2 regions of the Capsulimonas sp. genome follow, and region 1 is predicted to be linked to the other one. Evidence: riboswitches for the same ligand, from Rfam matches in the RefSeq annotation. Region 1 holds a riboswitch; the other holds the start of a gene.
The links. A riboswitch is a leader RNA that binds a small molecule or an ion and turns the genes downstream of it on or off. The one in region 1 is predicted to bind cyclic di-GMP.
Positions count from the first base shown of each region.

Region 2: another riboswitch for cyclic di-GMP. It lies ahead of ABIZ35_RS05225 (nuclease-related domain-containing protein); the one in region 1 lies ahead of flgM (flagellar biosynthesis anti-sigma factor FlgM).

Region 1 covers NZ_JBDSQY010000224.1:1,902-8,318, forward strand. The annotation lists gene ABIZ35_RS16590 (glycosyltransferase family 39 protein) at 1-972, shown strand, start outside; gene ABIZ35_RS16595 (peptidase) at 1,083-1,826, shown strand; cyclic di-GMP riboswitch class I at 2,014-2,130, shown strand; gene flgM (flagellar biosynthesis anti-sigma factor FlgM) at 2,200-2,508, shown strand; gene ABIZ35_RS16605 (ParA family protein) at 2,770-3,549, shown strand; gene ABIZ35_RS16610 (ParB/RepB/Spo0J family partition protein) at 3,536-4,468, shown strand; gene ABIZ35_RS16615 (competence/damage-inducible protein A) at 4,550-5,821, shown strand; gene recA (recombinase RecA) at 6,014-6,417, shown strand, end outside.
Region 2 covers NZ_JBDSQY010000075.1:440-6,191, forward strand. The annotation lists partial or broken gene ABIZ35_RS05220 (PAS domain-containing protein) at 1-598, opposite strand, end outside; gene ABIZ35_RS05225 (nuclease-related domain-containing protein) at 595-1,332, opposite strand; cyclic di-GMP riboswitch class I at 1,489-1,590, opposite strand; gene ABIZ35_RS05230 (Gfo/Idh/MocA family oxidoreductase) at 1,826-2,866, opposite strand; gene ABIZ35_RS05235 (glycoside hydrolase family 95 protein) at 3,006-5,399, opposite strand; partial or broken gene ABIZ35_RS05240 (hypothetical protein) at 5,540-5,752, opposite strand, start outside.

The DNA.
Region 1 (6,417 bases):
TATCTGCGTGGGCGTTCCGAGCGGCGCCAGGCGGCGTTGGGAGCTGTGGCGGCCATTGGAGGCTTTGCAGCGGCGTTCGTGGCCGGATGCCCGGGCGCAATCCTGGAAAACGCCAAGTTTATCGCCGATATCCGCTATGAAGCGCTGCATGTGTCCCAGCAGCCCGGCGACACGTTCACCAACACCGGCAGCGGTTTCATCTACCATATCGTCACCAACTTAAGCGCCGGCCTCGGATGGCCGCTGCTGCTGGCGGCTCTCGCCTCTCTTGTGTGGGCTGGCCGCAGACGCGCTCAAGGCGACGGTCTCCTCGCCGCATTCGCCCTCCCCTACTACCTTCTCATCGGCCTCGCGGCCGTGCGATACGCACGCTATGCTCTGCCGCTGATTCCTCTTCTGTGTTTGTGGACTGGACGAGCGATCGCTGAGATTGGTGAGTCGACGGCGGCAAGTCAAAGGCGTTTAATTTTAGCAAGCGCACTTATCACCAGCGCGCTTACTTTTATATGGACGATAATTTTACTGCTTCCTATGTCTCAGACCGATCCGCGCGATCGCGCGATCGCGTGGACACAAAGCCAGTCGGCATTGGGCGCTCAGGCCATGTTTCCTACAATGCCCTGGTTCCAGACCGCGCCGCTCAGTCCATACTTCACGGCGCCGCGTCCCGGCGCCTGGAAACAGCTCACTCCACCGCAGGAAGTAAATAGAATTATTTATCAAGATAAGGATTGGGATGTCACCCTCTTACAGCAGCAGCGTCCTACTTTCGTCATCTTGAGCCAGTACGACACTCAGGACGCCGTGCGTCTCAACAATGCGGACGCCGCACAATACTTCGGCGCTCTGCGCGCGGATTATCGGGTAGGGGCGCAATTCGGAGGATATCGCCTGTTTGGCGAGCAGATCACGCCATTTCCGCATGACATGCTTTACGCCAATCCCGCCATTACGATTTACATCAAAAAATAAAATAATTGCCCCATGCCTGCATGTCTGTATCGCAAGTGTATGGAACAAGGCCGTTCCTGGGGCATAATAAAGAGTGCGGCTTCGCCGCGACGGAGAATTAGGAACGACTTATGACTTATTGCTTGGGGATTCACACGCGCCACGGTCTGGTAATGGCCTCCGACTCACGAACAAACGCCGGTTATGACCAGGTCAACGTCACGCGCAAGATGCATACGTTTGTCCTTCCCGGCGAGCGAGCCTTTATCCTGCTTTGCAGCGGGAGCCTTTCTCTGACCCAGTCCATCATTACGCTGCTCGGACGCGATTTCGATCTGGGTAAAGGCCTGGCGTCGGTGGCGAATATGTACGACGCCGCCCGTGAGATCGGCGAGCAGGTGCGTCGAGTGTCCGAGATGGACCGCGCGGCGCTGGAGCGCGACGAGCTGCGCTACAACGTGCACTTCCTGCTCGGCGGCCAGATCGCCGGACAGCCGCCGGATCTTTATCTGATCTACCCCCAGGGGAACCCCCTGCGCGCCACCGAAGACAGCCCGTTTTTGCAGATTGGAGAAGTGAAGTACGGTCGGCCGATCCTGGTGCGCGGCATCCGCTATCAGGAAACGCCACTGGAAGAAGCGGCGAAGTATGCGCTGATCTCGATCGATTCCACAATGCGCTCCAACGTGACTGTCGGCGCCCCGATCGATATCTGCATCTACCATCGTGACGAGCTGGACATCAACCACCGCCGGCGCATGACGGACAAGGATCCGGATCTGATTGAAATCCATCAGCAATGGGAGCAAACACTACGCAAAGGCGTTTCGGAGCTGCCGGAAATCGATTTCGATACCTACGGTCAAAAAATTTAGTATGCGCGCGGATCAAATCGGGCCGTTTTGACCATAAAAGAGGTTCCTGATCCGCGATTTTACGGGTTTACGTGAAAACTGGTATTATTGACATCTGGAAAAAATACTTTCTTGCCTATAATCTTAACGGAGCACTAAAGATTTTCCCGGCATATGCCGATGATGATATTGTCGCGATGATAAGGAGCGACAACAAAGGCAAACTCGTCGAAAGGCGAGGACGCAAAGCTAAGGGTCTACGGCAGATTTCCGCATTTCGCGCATTGAGCTCGACATGCTCTGCTATGACAGCCAAGCCGCCGCACCACCCGCGTTTGTATAGGCCGACATCACTGTCGTCTATCTAAGTATAGGGTAATTTGGGGGCATTAAAATGAAAATCTCTAACAACGAATCACTGCGGGCAGGACAGGTCTCATCGATCACACCGGCTCCGCGCGTCGCGGCTACGCCGCAAAACGGACCGACGGGAACCACAGGCACCCCGGCGGCCGAAGTACAGCTCTCGTCGCAGGCGCAAACGCTCTCCGCAGCTATGCAGGCGGTGAACGCCGCGCCCGAGACACGGGACGACTTGGTTACGAAACTGCAGAAGCAGATTTCGGACGGCACATATAAGGTCAGCGGCGCCGATATCGCCGATCAGATGGTGCGCCGAGCCCAGGCGGATCGAATCCGTTAAATTATGGACGCACTGCTAAGTGCGCTTATCGTTTAGCGGCCGTTGCAGGACCAGCTGCTGAAACAAACCGGGACTTGTCCGGCATACACGGTAATATTCGGTCTTTACAATGACGCATGAGCTTTTGCTCATGCGTCTTTTTCTTTGTCATCATCCCTTTTTCTTTGACGTCTCCCATGGTGTATACTCTATGCAGGGAGTTCGCAATCCCATGCCGAATTGAACGGCGTTGTGAGTTCGTCAGATAGGGGCAGTGTGTCATTGAATAAAGAGACCAAAGTATACGCGGTCGTCAACCAGAAGGGCGGCGTCGGCAAAACCACGACCGCCGTCAATCTCGCCGCAAGTCTCGCCCAGCTTGGAAAGCGTGTGCTGGTCGTCGATTGTGATCCACAGGGCAATGCGACAACAGGGCTTGGAATCGACAAAAGCGCCCTGGAGATGTCGATGTTCGACGTGCTGGTGGATGATGTCCCCATCGCAAAGATCGTTCAGAAGGACGTGACGGTGCCCGGACTGGATGTCGCGCCGGCGACACTGGATCTCAGCGGCGCCGAGATGGAGATGTTCTCGCAGCTATCGCGCGAAAGCACGCTCCGCCGCAGCTTGAAGCCTATTTTGGGCTCCTACGATTTTGTTCTGATCGACGGTCCTCCTTCCCTCGGTCTTCTCACGCTGAATATTCTGACCTGCGCCGACGCCGTGCTGATCCCGATCCAGTGCGAGTTCTACGCGCTGGAAGGCATCTCACAGCTCATGACGATCGTCGATCGGGTTCAGGCGCATCTCAATCCGCGTCTCGCCATCGGAATGGTCGTTTTGACGATGCATGACGAGCGGATCAACGTATCGCGTCAGGTGGTCAGCGAAGTCCGCGAGTATTTCGGCGATATCGTCGCCGAGACGATCGTTCCCCGCAACGTCCGGCTCAGTGAGGCGCCGAGCTTCGGGCAACCGATTTCCCTTTATGATCCCCGCTCCAAGGGGGCGCAGGCGTACGCAGATTTGGCCCAGGAGGTAGTGAGTATTGGAAAGAAGTAAGCCCGCAGAGAAAAGCCGTCTGGGGCGTGGCCTGTCATCGCTGATTCCCCCATCGGCGCGCCCAGCCGCGCCGCCTGCGGAAGAAAGCGTCAAACCAGTAGAAGTTAAGGAATCGAAGACGCCGGACAACCCGCAGGATACAGTTCAGCGCCTCGCTGTCACGAGTATCAAGGCGAATACGTTTCAGCCGCGTGATTCCTTTGATGACACCGCTCTGGAAGATCTTGCGAATTCGATCAGCGCGCATGGTATTTTGCAGCCGATTATGGTACGCGCTTCTGGCAAGAACAAGTACGAGCTCGTCGCCGGCGAGCGCCGCTTCCGCGCCGCCAAACGCGCCGGCCTTGAGTTTGTGCCGGCGATTGTCCGTGAGCTGACCGACGAAGAATCCCTCACCGTCGCTCTGATTGAGAATATTCAGCGCGAAGACTTGAACGCCATCGAAGCGGCGAAAGGCTATCGGCAGCTGCTCGATCAGTTCGGACTGACGCAAACGGAGCTCGCACGCCAGCTCGGCAAGGCGCAGCCGACGATCGCCAACGCCCTGCGCCTTCTGAAGCTGGATCTCGAAATGCAGGTCAGCATCTCCGACGGCCAAATGACCGAAGAGCACGGAAAAGCGCTGCTCTCCGTGCAGGACCCCGATCAGCGCGTGAAGCTTTGGGAGAAGGTCATCGCCAATCAGCTGAGCGTCGCCGAAACGCGGCGTTTGGCGCTGAAGATTACTCAGAACGGTGAAATCGAAGAAACGCCTCCCACCCCAGCTCGCGATGTTCACTGGATCGCCCTCGAAGACCGCTTGCGTTCGGCGTTCGGCATGAAAGTCGCTCTGCGCCCCTCCCCCAAAGGCGGCGGCACGCTGACAATCGATTTCTCCGATCCGGAAGAAGTCGAAGGTATTCTCGACCGCATTCGCTAAATTTCGGACTTCGACTGGTTTCATTCGCCGACGAATAATTTTCACTTGTTATTCGCCGGCGAATAATGAAAGGCGTATTTCGTGATTGCAGAAGTAATCTCCGTCGGCACCGAGCTTCTTCTCGGCCAGACCATCGACACCGACGCCGCCGCCGTCGCGCAGGCGCTCTCGCGGCAGGGCATCTCTATCTACCATCGCTCCACGGTCGGCGATAACATCGACCGCTTGACTGCCGAGCTCAAACAGGCGCTGGAGCGAGCGGACATCGTCATTACCATCGGCGGCCTTGGCCCGACCATGGACGATCTGACGAAAGAAACCCTGGCGAGCGTCCTGGAAATCCCCCTCGTCACAGACCTTGCACATGTACAGCGTCTCACAGAGATGGGAAAACGGCGCGGCTGGGACAAATTCCCCGAACATTTTATGAAGCAGGCGGACATCCCGGCCTCAGGACGCGGAATTCCCAATAATAATGGGACGGCGCTTGGCGCGATCTTCGAAAAGGACGGAAAGTACGGAATTTGTCTTCCCGGGCCGCCCAATGAGCTGATTCCCATGCTGGAGGAGACAGTGGAGCCGTTTTTTGCGGAAAAAACATCCGGCGAGAAGGCCGTCATCAAATCCCGTGTGCTGCGAATCATCGGAATGGGCGAATCCACGGTCGAAGAGAAGGTCAAAGACCTGATGGAGGACAGCAATCCTACCGTCGCCCCCTACGCAAAGACCGGGGAAGTGCATCTGCGGGTCACGGCGCGCGCCTCCACGGATGAAGCCGCCATGGCGCTGATCTCACCACGCGAGTCGGCGATCCGTGCGCGACTCGGCGATGTGATTTACGGGATCGACTCGGAGTCGCTGGAATACGCCGTTGTGACTCTTCTTCAGCAATCGAAACGCACAGTCGCGTGCGCGGAGTCGTGCAGCGGCGGACTCATTTCCAAACGGATTACAGATATTCCCGACTCTTCAAGAGTCTTTGGTTTGGGTATTGTCTCATACTCCAACGAGTCGAAGGAGACGTTTCTCGGAGTCGACTCCGAGCTGCTCGCGAAGCATGGCGCAGTGAGTCATGAAGTCGCGCGCGCGATGGCTGAAGGGGTCCGAGTCGCTGCCGGCGCCGATATCGGAGTCAGCGTGACGGGAATCGCGGGGCCGACCGGCGGCAGCGAAAAGAAGCCAGTCGGCACGGTTTATATCGGCCTTGCATGGGACGGCGGCGTGAGTTCACAGCATCACCAGTTTCTAGGACGGCGCCAGGATGTGAGTCAGCGCGCGGCGCAGGCTGCACTGGCGCTCGTGCGGCGGTGGCTCATCGCTCCGGAAGACTCCACTTTCAAATCGTCTCCATAAGCAAAGCTCACATACTAAATTTAATTAACTATGTGCAATTACTAATTGCAAGAAAACTTGCGAATAAATTTCCTATTGGCATTCTCGAAAGAGTTATGCTATAATAGATCGTACACTTGTTCTGAATCATTCGCGGATACTATCTGCCGATCACTCTCACACTGATTAACAGCAGACATAAGGAGACTAGTTTTGGATAAAGATAAGGCGTTGGAAATTGCATTGTCTCAACTGGAAAAGCAGTTTGGGAAGGGCTCGGTCATGCGGCTGGGTGAGTCGCCGAAGCAAAGCGTCGAGGCGATTTCGACAGGCTCGCTCGCTCTGGACCTTGCGCTCGGGATCGGCGGCGTGCCGCGTGGACGGATCACGGAGATCCACGGTGCAGAGTCCTCAGGTAAAACGACCATCGCGTACCACATCATCGCCGAAGCACAGAAGCTGGGCGGGACCGCCGCGTTTGTCGACGCCGAACACTCGGTCGATCCGGAATACGCCCGCAACCTGGGCGTGGATATCAATAAGCTTCTGGTTTCCCAGCCGAACAACGGTGAGGAAGCCTTGGAAATCATGGACGCACTGGTGCGCAGCGGCGCTGT
Region 2 (5,752 bases), on a different contig from region 1:
TTTCCCCGGAGAGCGCGCGGCGAATGATGGAGAGCGAGTGCGGATCGTTGCGGTACAGTTCGAACATCGAACGGCCGACGACTTCTCCTGGGCGCAGCCCCACGACGCTCAGCGCCTGCCCCTCGGACAGCCGTATCACTCCCTTATTGTCCATGGCGTAGAGGACCAGAGGGGCGCCGGTCAGAATGGCGTGCATGCGGCTCTGGCTTTCCCGCAGCCGCTGCTCGGATTCCCGCCGCTCTTCGACTTCACGCCGCATTTCTTCTGACGCGGCCTCCAGATCGCGGGTGCGCTCCTCGACAATGGTTTCCAGGCATTCACACGAACGGCGCAGCGATTCTTCCGCCCAAATGCGCGCCTCTTCTTCTCGCCGCATTCGTCGCCGCATCCGCTCGTAAAAAGCGGCCAGATAAGCGGCCGCAACACCGGTGATAAGCCCGACTGTGACAATCCCGATCACATGCGACTGCCAGTTGCTAAGATTGGGCGTCAGCGCATGTTCGACGGTTTCACAGAGGGCGGCGCAAAGCGCAGCCACGAGCCCTGTGCCGAGGACACGCCGTTTCGGCCATAAAACGCTGGGCGTTGAGGTATTCATGAAGAGATTCCTGGACTTGGCTCTCGGCCTGCGGACGTATCCGCCTCACGCGACTGAGTGGGGCCGAACAGCGCCTCCAGCGGCGCCGTGTCCAGTCCTCCCGGCGCGGGCGGCAGGCTCAAAACATGGTCCGCCAGACCTGACAGTCGCACCATGGGAGCTGTCGGGTGGACACAGTCGAGCTTCAGTGCATCGGGAAAGACGGCGACTGCGTACACGGGCGACTGGCTGTCGCAGTCCACCAGATAATGCTGCGCCGCCTTGCGGTTTCGCTTCAGCTGTTTCGTGACGCTGCTGCGCAGCGGCTGCCGCACGCCGTCATCGTGCAGCCGAAACCAGGCATCGCCGTGACACGCGTAATGCCCGGTGAACGTCTTCACTTCGACGACCAGAACACCGAACGGGCCGACCACGATCAGGTCGGCGTCCCCCTGGTGCGTGCCGGGGACGACGAAGTTGGAGATACAGGAATATCCGTCGGGAAGCGCCAGCAGCGCCGCGAGCGCCGCTTCTTCCCCTTCCGCGCCGCGCAGATAACGGTTGTAGTTGCGCATCGCCTTGACGCCGATATTGACGCCGCCGAGCGCAAGAAACGCCGCCGCCGCAAAGCCGTAGCCGCCAAAGTAAGCGGCCTGAGTCCACAGAAGCACGCCGCCCCCCACCCCGGAAACCGCAAGCGCGCCTTCGATGCGCATGACCTTGTCCGCATAACGCGCATGACGAATCACATTCATATGTTTATTGTCGGCATGAAGGAGGCAGGGCTCAAGAGCACTTTTCTGGCAATTTATAGGACATTTTGGCTCACCGGGAGCCATAACGGACAAAACGCCCGAGCCTCTTCCTAGAAGAGACCGGGCGTTCTATCATCTATTTCACGCACTCGCACCTTCGGAAACGTGGCTGCCATGCCGGGGCCGCCCAACGGCGGTCCAGTTATAGGCCCATGCGCTTTGCGTCCTCCCCTTTCGGAGAGTTTGCCTTTGTCGAGCAGCGATTGGTGGGTTATGGTGATTTCATTATAGGATGTTTACGGGGATTTGCTCACCCGTATTTTTACCAGGATTATGCGTAAGCCCACATCTGGAAGATGTGGGCTAGGCTGAGGCAAAACCAGCTGAAGCAGGTTAGGATGATGAGTGACGTTTGCGTGCCCCAAGAGTCTGCTTTAGCTGACTTCGCCCCAGCCTAGCCTACAGCCTTCCAGCTGTAGGAGGATTGCGCATCTTACGCGTACGGCCCCACCTTGGCCTTGGCGTAGATCATATTCAGCAGATTGACGGCATCCCGCGCGCCTTCGGCGGCGACCTGGGGCGGACGTCCTTCGCGCACGGCGAGAACGAAATCCCGAATGTTGCCGTAATGCCCATCGCCGACGAGAGCCGCCGGGTCCTTCGAGGTATTGGACTGCGTCTCAGCGGAGCCGCTCAGATCGCCGAACTCGTCTTCATAAGGGTCTTTGGTAGTAAAATGCGCCAGATGGTCGCCCACCAGCATCGCGCTGCCCTTGGTCCCGCTGACATCGATCCGCTCGGGAAAACCGTCGTACGCCAGGGTGGTCATGGTGATCGTCCCCAGCGCGCCGTTTTGGAACCGCACGGTGGCGACGCCCAGAGTCTCGCCTTCGATGGTCCGGTGGAATCCCGGCGTCAAAGTCGCCGAAAGAACTTCCTCGACCGGGCCGGCCAGCCACTGGACTTTGTCGAGGCTATGAATGCCCTGGTTGGAGAAGACGCCTGCATCCAGCGCCCACGTGCCGCGCCAGTCGCCACTGTCGTAATACTCCTGGCTTCGATACCACTTGGTCTCCGCGCACGCGAGCACGATCTCGCCAAAGGCGCCCGACTCCACCGCACGCTTCACCTTGCGCGCCGCCGGCGAAAACCGCTCCTGAAACACGCCGCCATAAGTGACGCCCGCCGCCTTCGCCGCCGCAATCGCCTCATCCACGGCGTCGATCCAAACATCCAGCGGCTTCTCAGACAAAATATGCTTGCCCGCCCGCGCCGCCTGCGTCGCCATTCGGCCATGCAGCCCGCTCGGCGTGCAAAGCGTCACCGAATCGATCTCGGGGCTGGCGATCATCTCATCAAACGACTCAAAGACCTTGCAGCCGTACTTGCCCGCAAACTCCTCGGCCCGGCCGCGCACGACATCCGTCGTCCCCGCCAGCCGCGCCAATCCTTCTTCCTCCAAGCGCCGCAGCGCGTCCCCATGTGTTCCCGAAATCACGCCACATCCCACGACGCCCACTCGCAAAGGCTCCATAAACGCCCTCCCTGCCCAGTCAGTCTTGCGCTCTTCACACGCTGACCGACAGTTAGGCGGCGATGACGCGTTGTCCTGCGCGAATGGTTCGAGGGAACCTATATTCGTGGTCACGACCTTTAAATCCATTGAGCAGCGTTCACTTCAGCGCGATCACGATTGCCTTATCGGGGTGCGTTACATAATTCCAACGATGCTCTCGCCAGCGCACTGTGACCTTTCCCGAAAACTTCGGCCGTATGGTTGCCCTAACGAGTTTTGAGTTACGCCATTCCAGATCGACGCCATATCCGCCGCGTGCGCGCACGCCCTTGATTTGCCCATCCGGCCAGGCGCTAGGCAAGGCAGGCAAAAGATGCAGTTCGCCGGTGTGGCTCTGCAGGAGCATTTCCACAACTCCGGCGACAAAGCCAAAATTGCCATCGATCTGAAACGGCGGATGCGCGTCGAACAGGTTCGCATAAACCCCGCCCCCGCCTTCGTAATTGGTCCCGGCGTCCTTCGTGAGACGCAGCGCATCTTGTATCAAACGATACGCATGGTCGCCGTCGGCAAGACGCGCCCATGCGGCGATTTTCCAGGCAAGGCTCCAGCCCGTGCCGTCGTCCCCCCGAATTTCGAGAGAACGCCGCGCCGCGGCAAACAGATCGGGTGTTTGACGAGTGATCTGGCTGCTGGGATAGAGTCCATACAGGTGCGATATATGTCGGTGATTCTGGTCCGGCGCCTGCGCATCCCAATCTTCAAACCACTCCTGCAGCTGGCCCTGCGCTCCGATCTGCATGGGAGCCAATTTCGACCGTACGCCGTGAACCGTCTCTCGAAACTGGGGATCGACGCCCAGGACCTCCGATGCTTTGACGCAGGCGTCGAAGAGATCGCGTAAAATCTGCATGTCCATCGTAGGGCCGGCGCATACCGCCGCGTCGGGGTGGTGCTGATGTTCCGGAGAGAGCGACGGGCATGTCACCAGCCACTGATGTGTCGGCTCCGCCACCAGCGTCGCGATGAAGAACTCGGCGGCCCCCTTCATCGCGGGATAATGCTTCGAGAGCGCCGACTTGTCGCCCGTGAAAAGATAATGCTCCCACAGATGGAGACAAAGCCATGCGCCGCCGGTCGGCCACATTCCGGCTCCCCAGTAGTCACACGGAGCGGTCGCGCGCCATCCGTCTGTATTGTGGTGGCATACCCAGCCGGGCGCGCCATACTGCTTTTGCGCGGTTGACTTGCCTGCCTCGGCAAGCTCCATCACCAGAGCAAACAGCGGCTCATGACACTCGGGCAGCGCAATCTTCTCCGCCGCCCAGTAGTTCATCTCAAAATTGATGTTGGTTGTGTACTTCGAATCCCAGGGAGGGCTTATCGAATCGTTCCACAATCCCTGGAGAGTCGCCGGCTGGCCTCCACGTCGTGAGCAAGAGATGAGGAGATACCGGCCATAATGGAAATAGAGCGATGCGAGATCAGGATCTTCGCCCCGGCCGAAAGCCAAAATTCTCTGGTCCGTCGCCTCGTTGCTTGCCTTTTTACCAAGACGGAATTCCACACGGTCAAACAGCCGCTTGTGCGAAGCGATGTGGTCGCGCCGGAGATCCGCGTAATGCCGCTTCTGTGCCGCCGCCAGATATCGATGAGCGCGAGCCGGCGCATCGCCGCTGACATCCCGGTAATTCTTGTAACTGGTGGCAAGCGAAACCAGTATCGTGACCGAGTCCGCGTGCGACACAACAAGCCCGTCGGCGTCGGCGGTTAACGTTCCCCCCTGCGGGATGTGCCGCGCCAGACCAGAAAACCGGACGGCGCCCTCAAGGCCCTTGGAATCCCCGGAGACACCCTCGATAGTGACGTCCGCTCCCATTGCGCCTACGGTACATTTTTGAGGACTGCCGAACTTGGCGCGATAAGAAATGCGGCCCGGTTTATCGGCGGTGAGCCGAATGACCAGAACCTGATCCGGCTCGCTCACCAGGTATTCGCGGCGGTAAGAAACACCGCCCGAGACATAAGTCGTCGTGGCGATGGCCGTTGTCAGGTCAAGATCGCGGCGATAGTCCTGGATTTCGTCCACCCCTTCCGTGAACGTCAAGGAGAGATCGCCAAACGTCTGATAGGGCATTTGCGCCCAGGGACGGCCGATAAAGTGTTTACTGAAAAGGTCCTGAGCAGTTTTATAATCGCCGGCAAAGACCGCCTTGCGGATTTCGGGCAGAGCTTGCAGACCCTCGGGATTTGCGTAGTCGTGCGGCTGCCCCGCCCAGAGCGTGCTCTCGTTCAGCTGAATACGCTCTTCAGGGGCGCCGCCAAACACCATTGCGCCGATGCGCCCGTTACCGAGAGGCAGCGCTTCTGTCCAGACTGTCGCGGGCTTCGGGTACCAGAGCCGCTGTGGTTCAGAAGGAGTGCTGTCGGCAGGAGATCGTGTCCCCTTGTTTTCCGCGTTTGCGGGATTGTCCGCGCCGAGCGCCTCAACGGCAATTGCCGGCACTGCCGCGGCGAGCAAGGCCGACTTAAGAAGGTCACGTCGATTCATTAGCATTTTCTCAACAAAGCTGCAACTAATCCGCTCAACGACAGGTTCAACGACAATGGGAATGGCGTGAATGGTCTCCCCCTCCCCGGCGAATCCGCATGCTGGGAAAGGGGAAACTTGGCGAAGCGCGAGAATAGGGATTAACGCCTTCGCAGCACCAGCGCCGCGAGATTGATGGGTTTCCAGGTCGCCGCATCCGCAGGCCGAATGGTCAGCGTATAGTCTCCCGCCGCTGCGACGTTCAATGGACCGCCGGAGACATCGACGTATTTTTCCCAATCCCCGGTCGCCGGAGCGGTCAGCGACACATCGCTTCCAACGCCGGTGACGAGAACACGGGAGCCGTCGGGTGA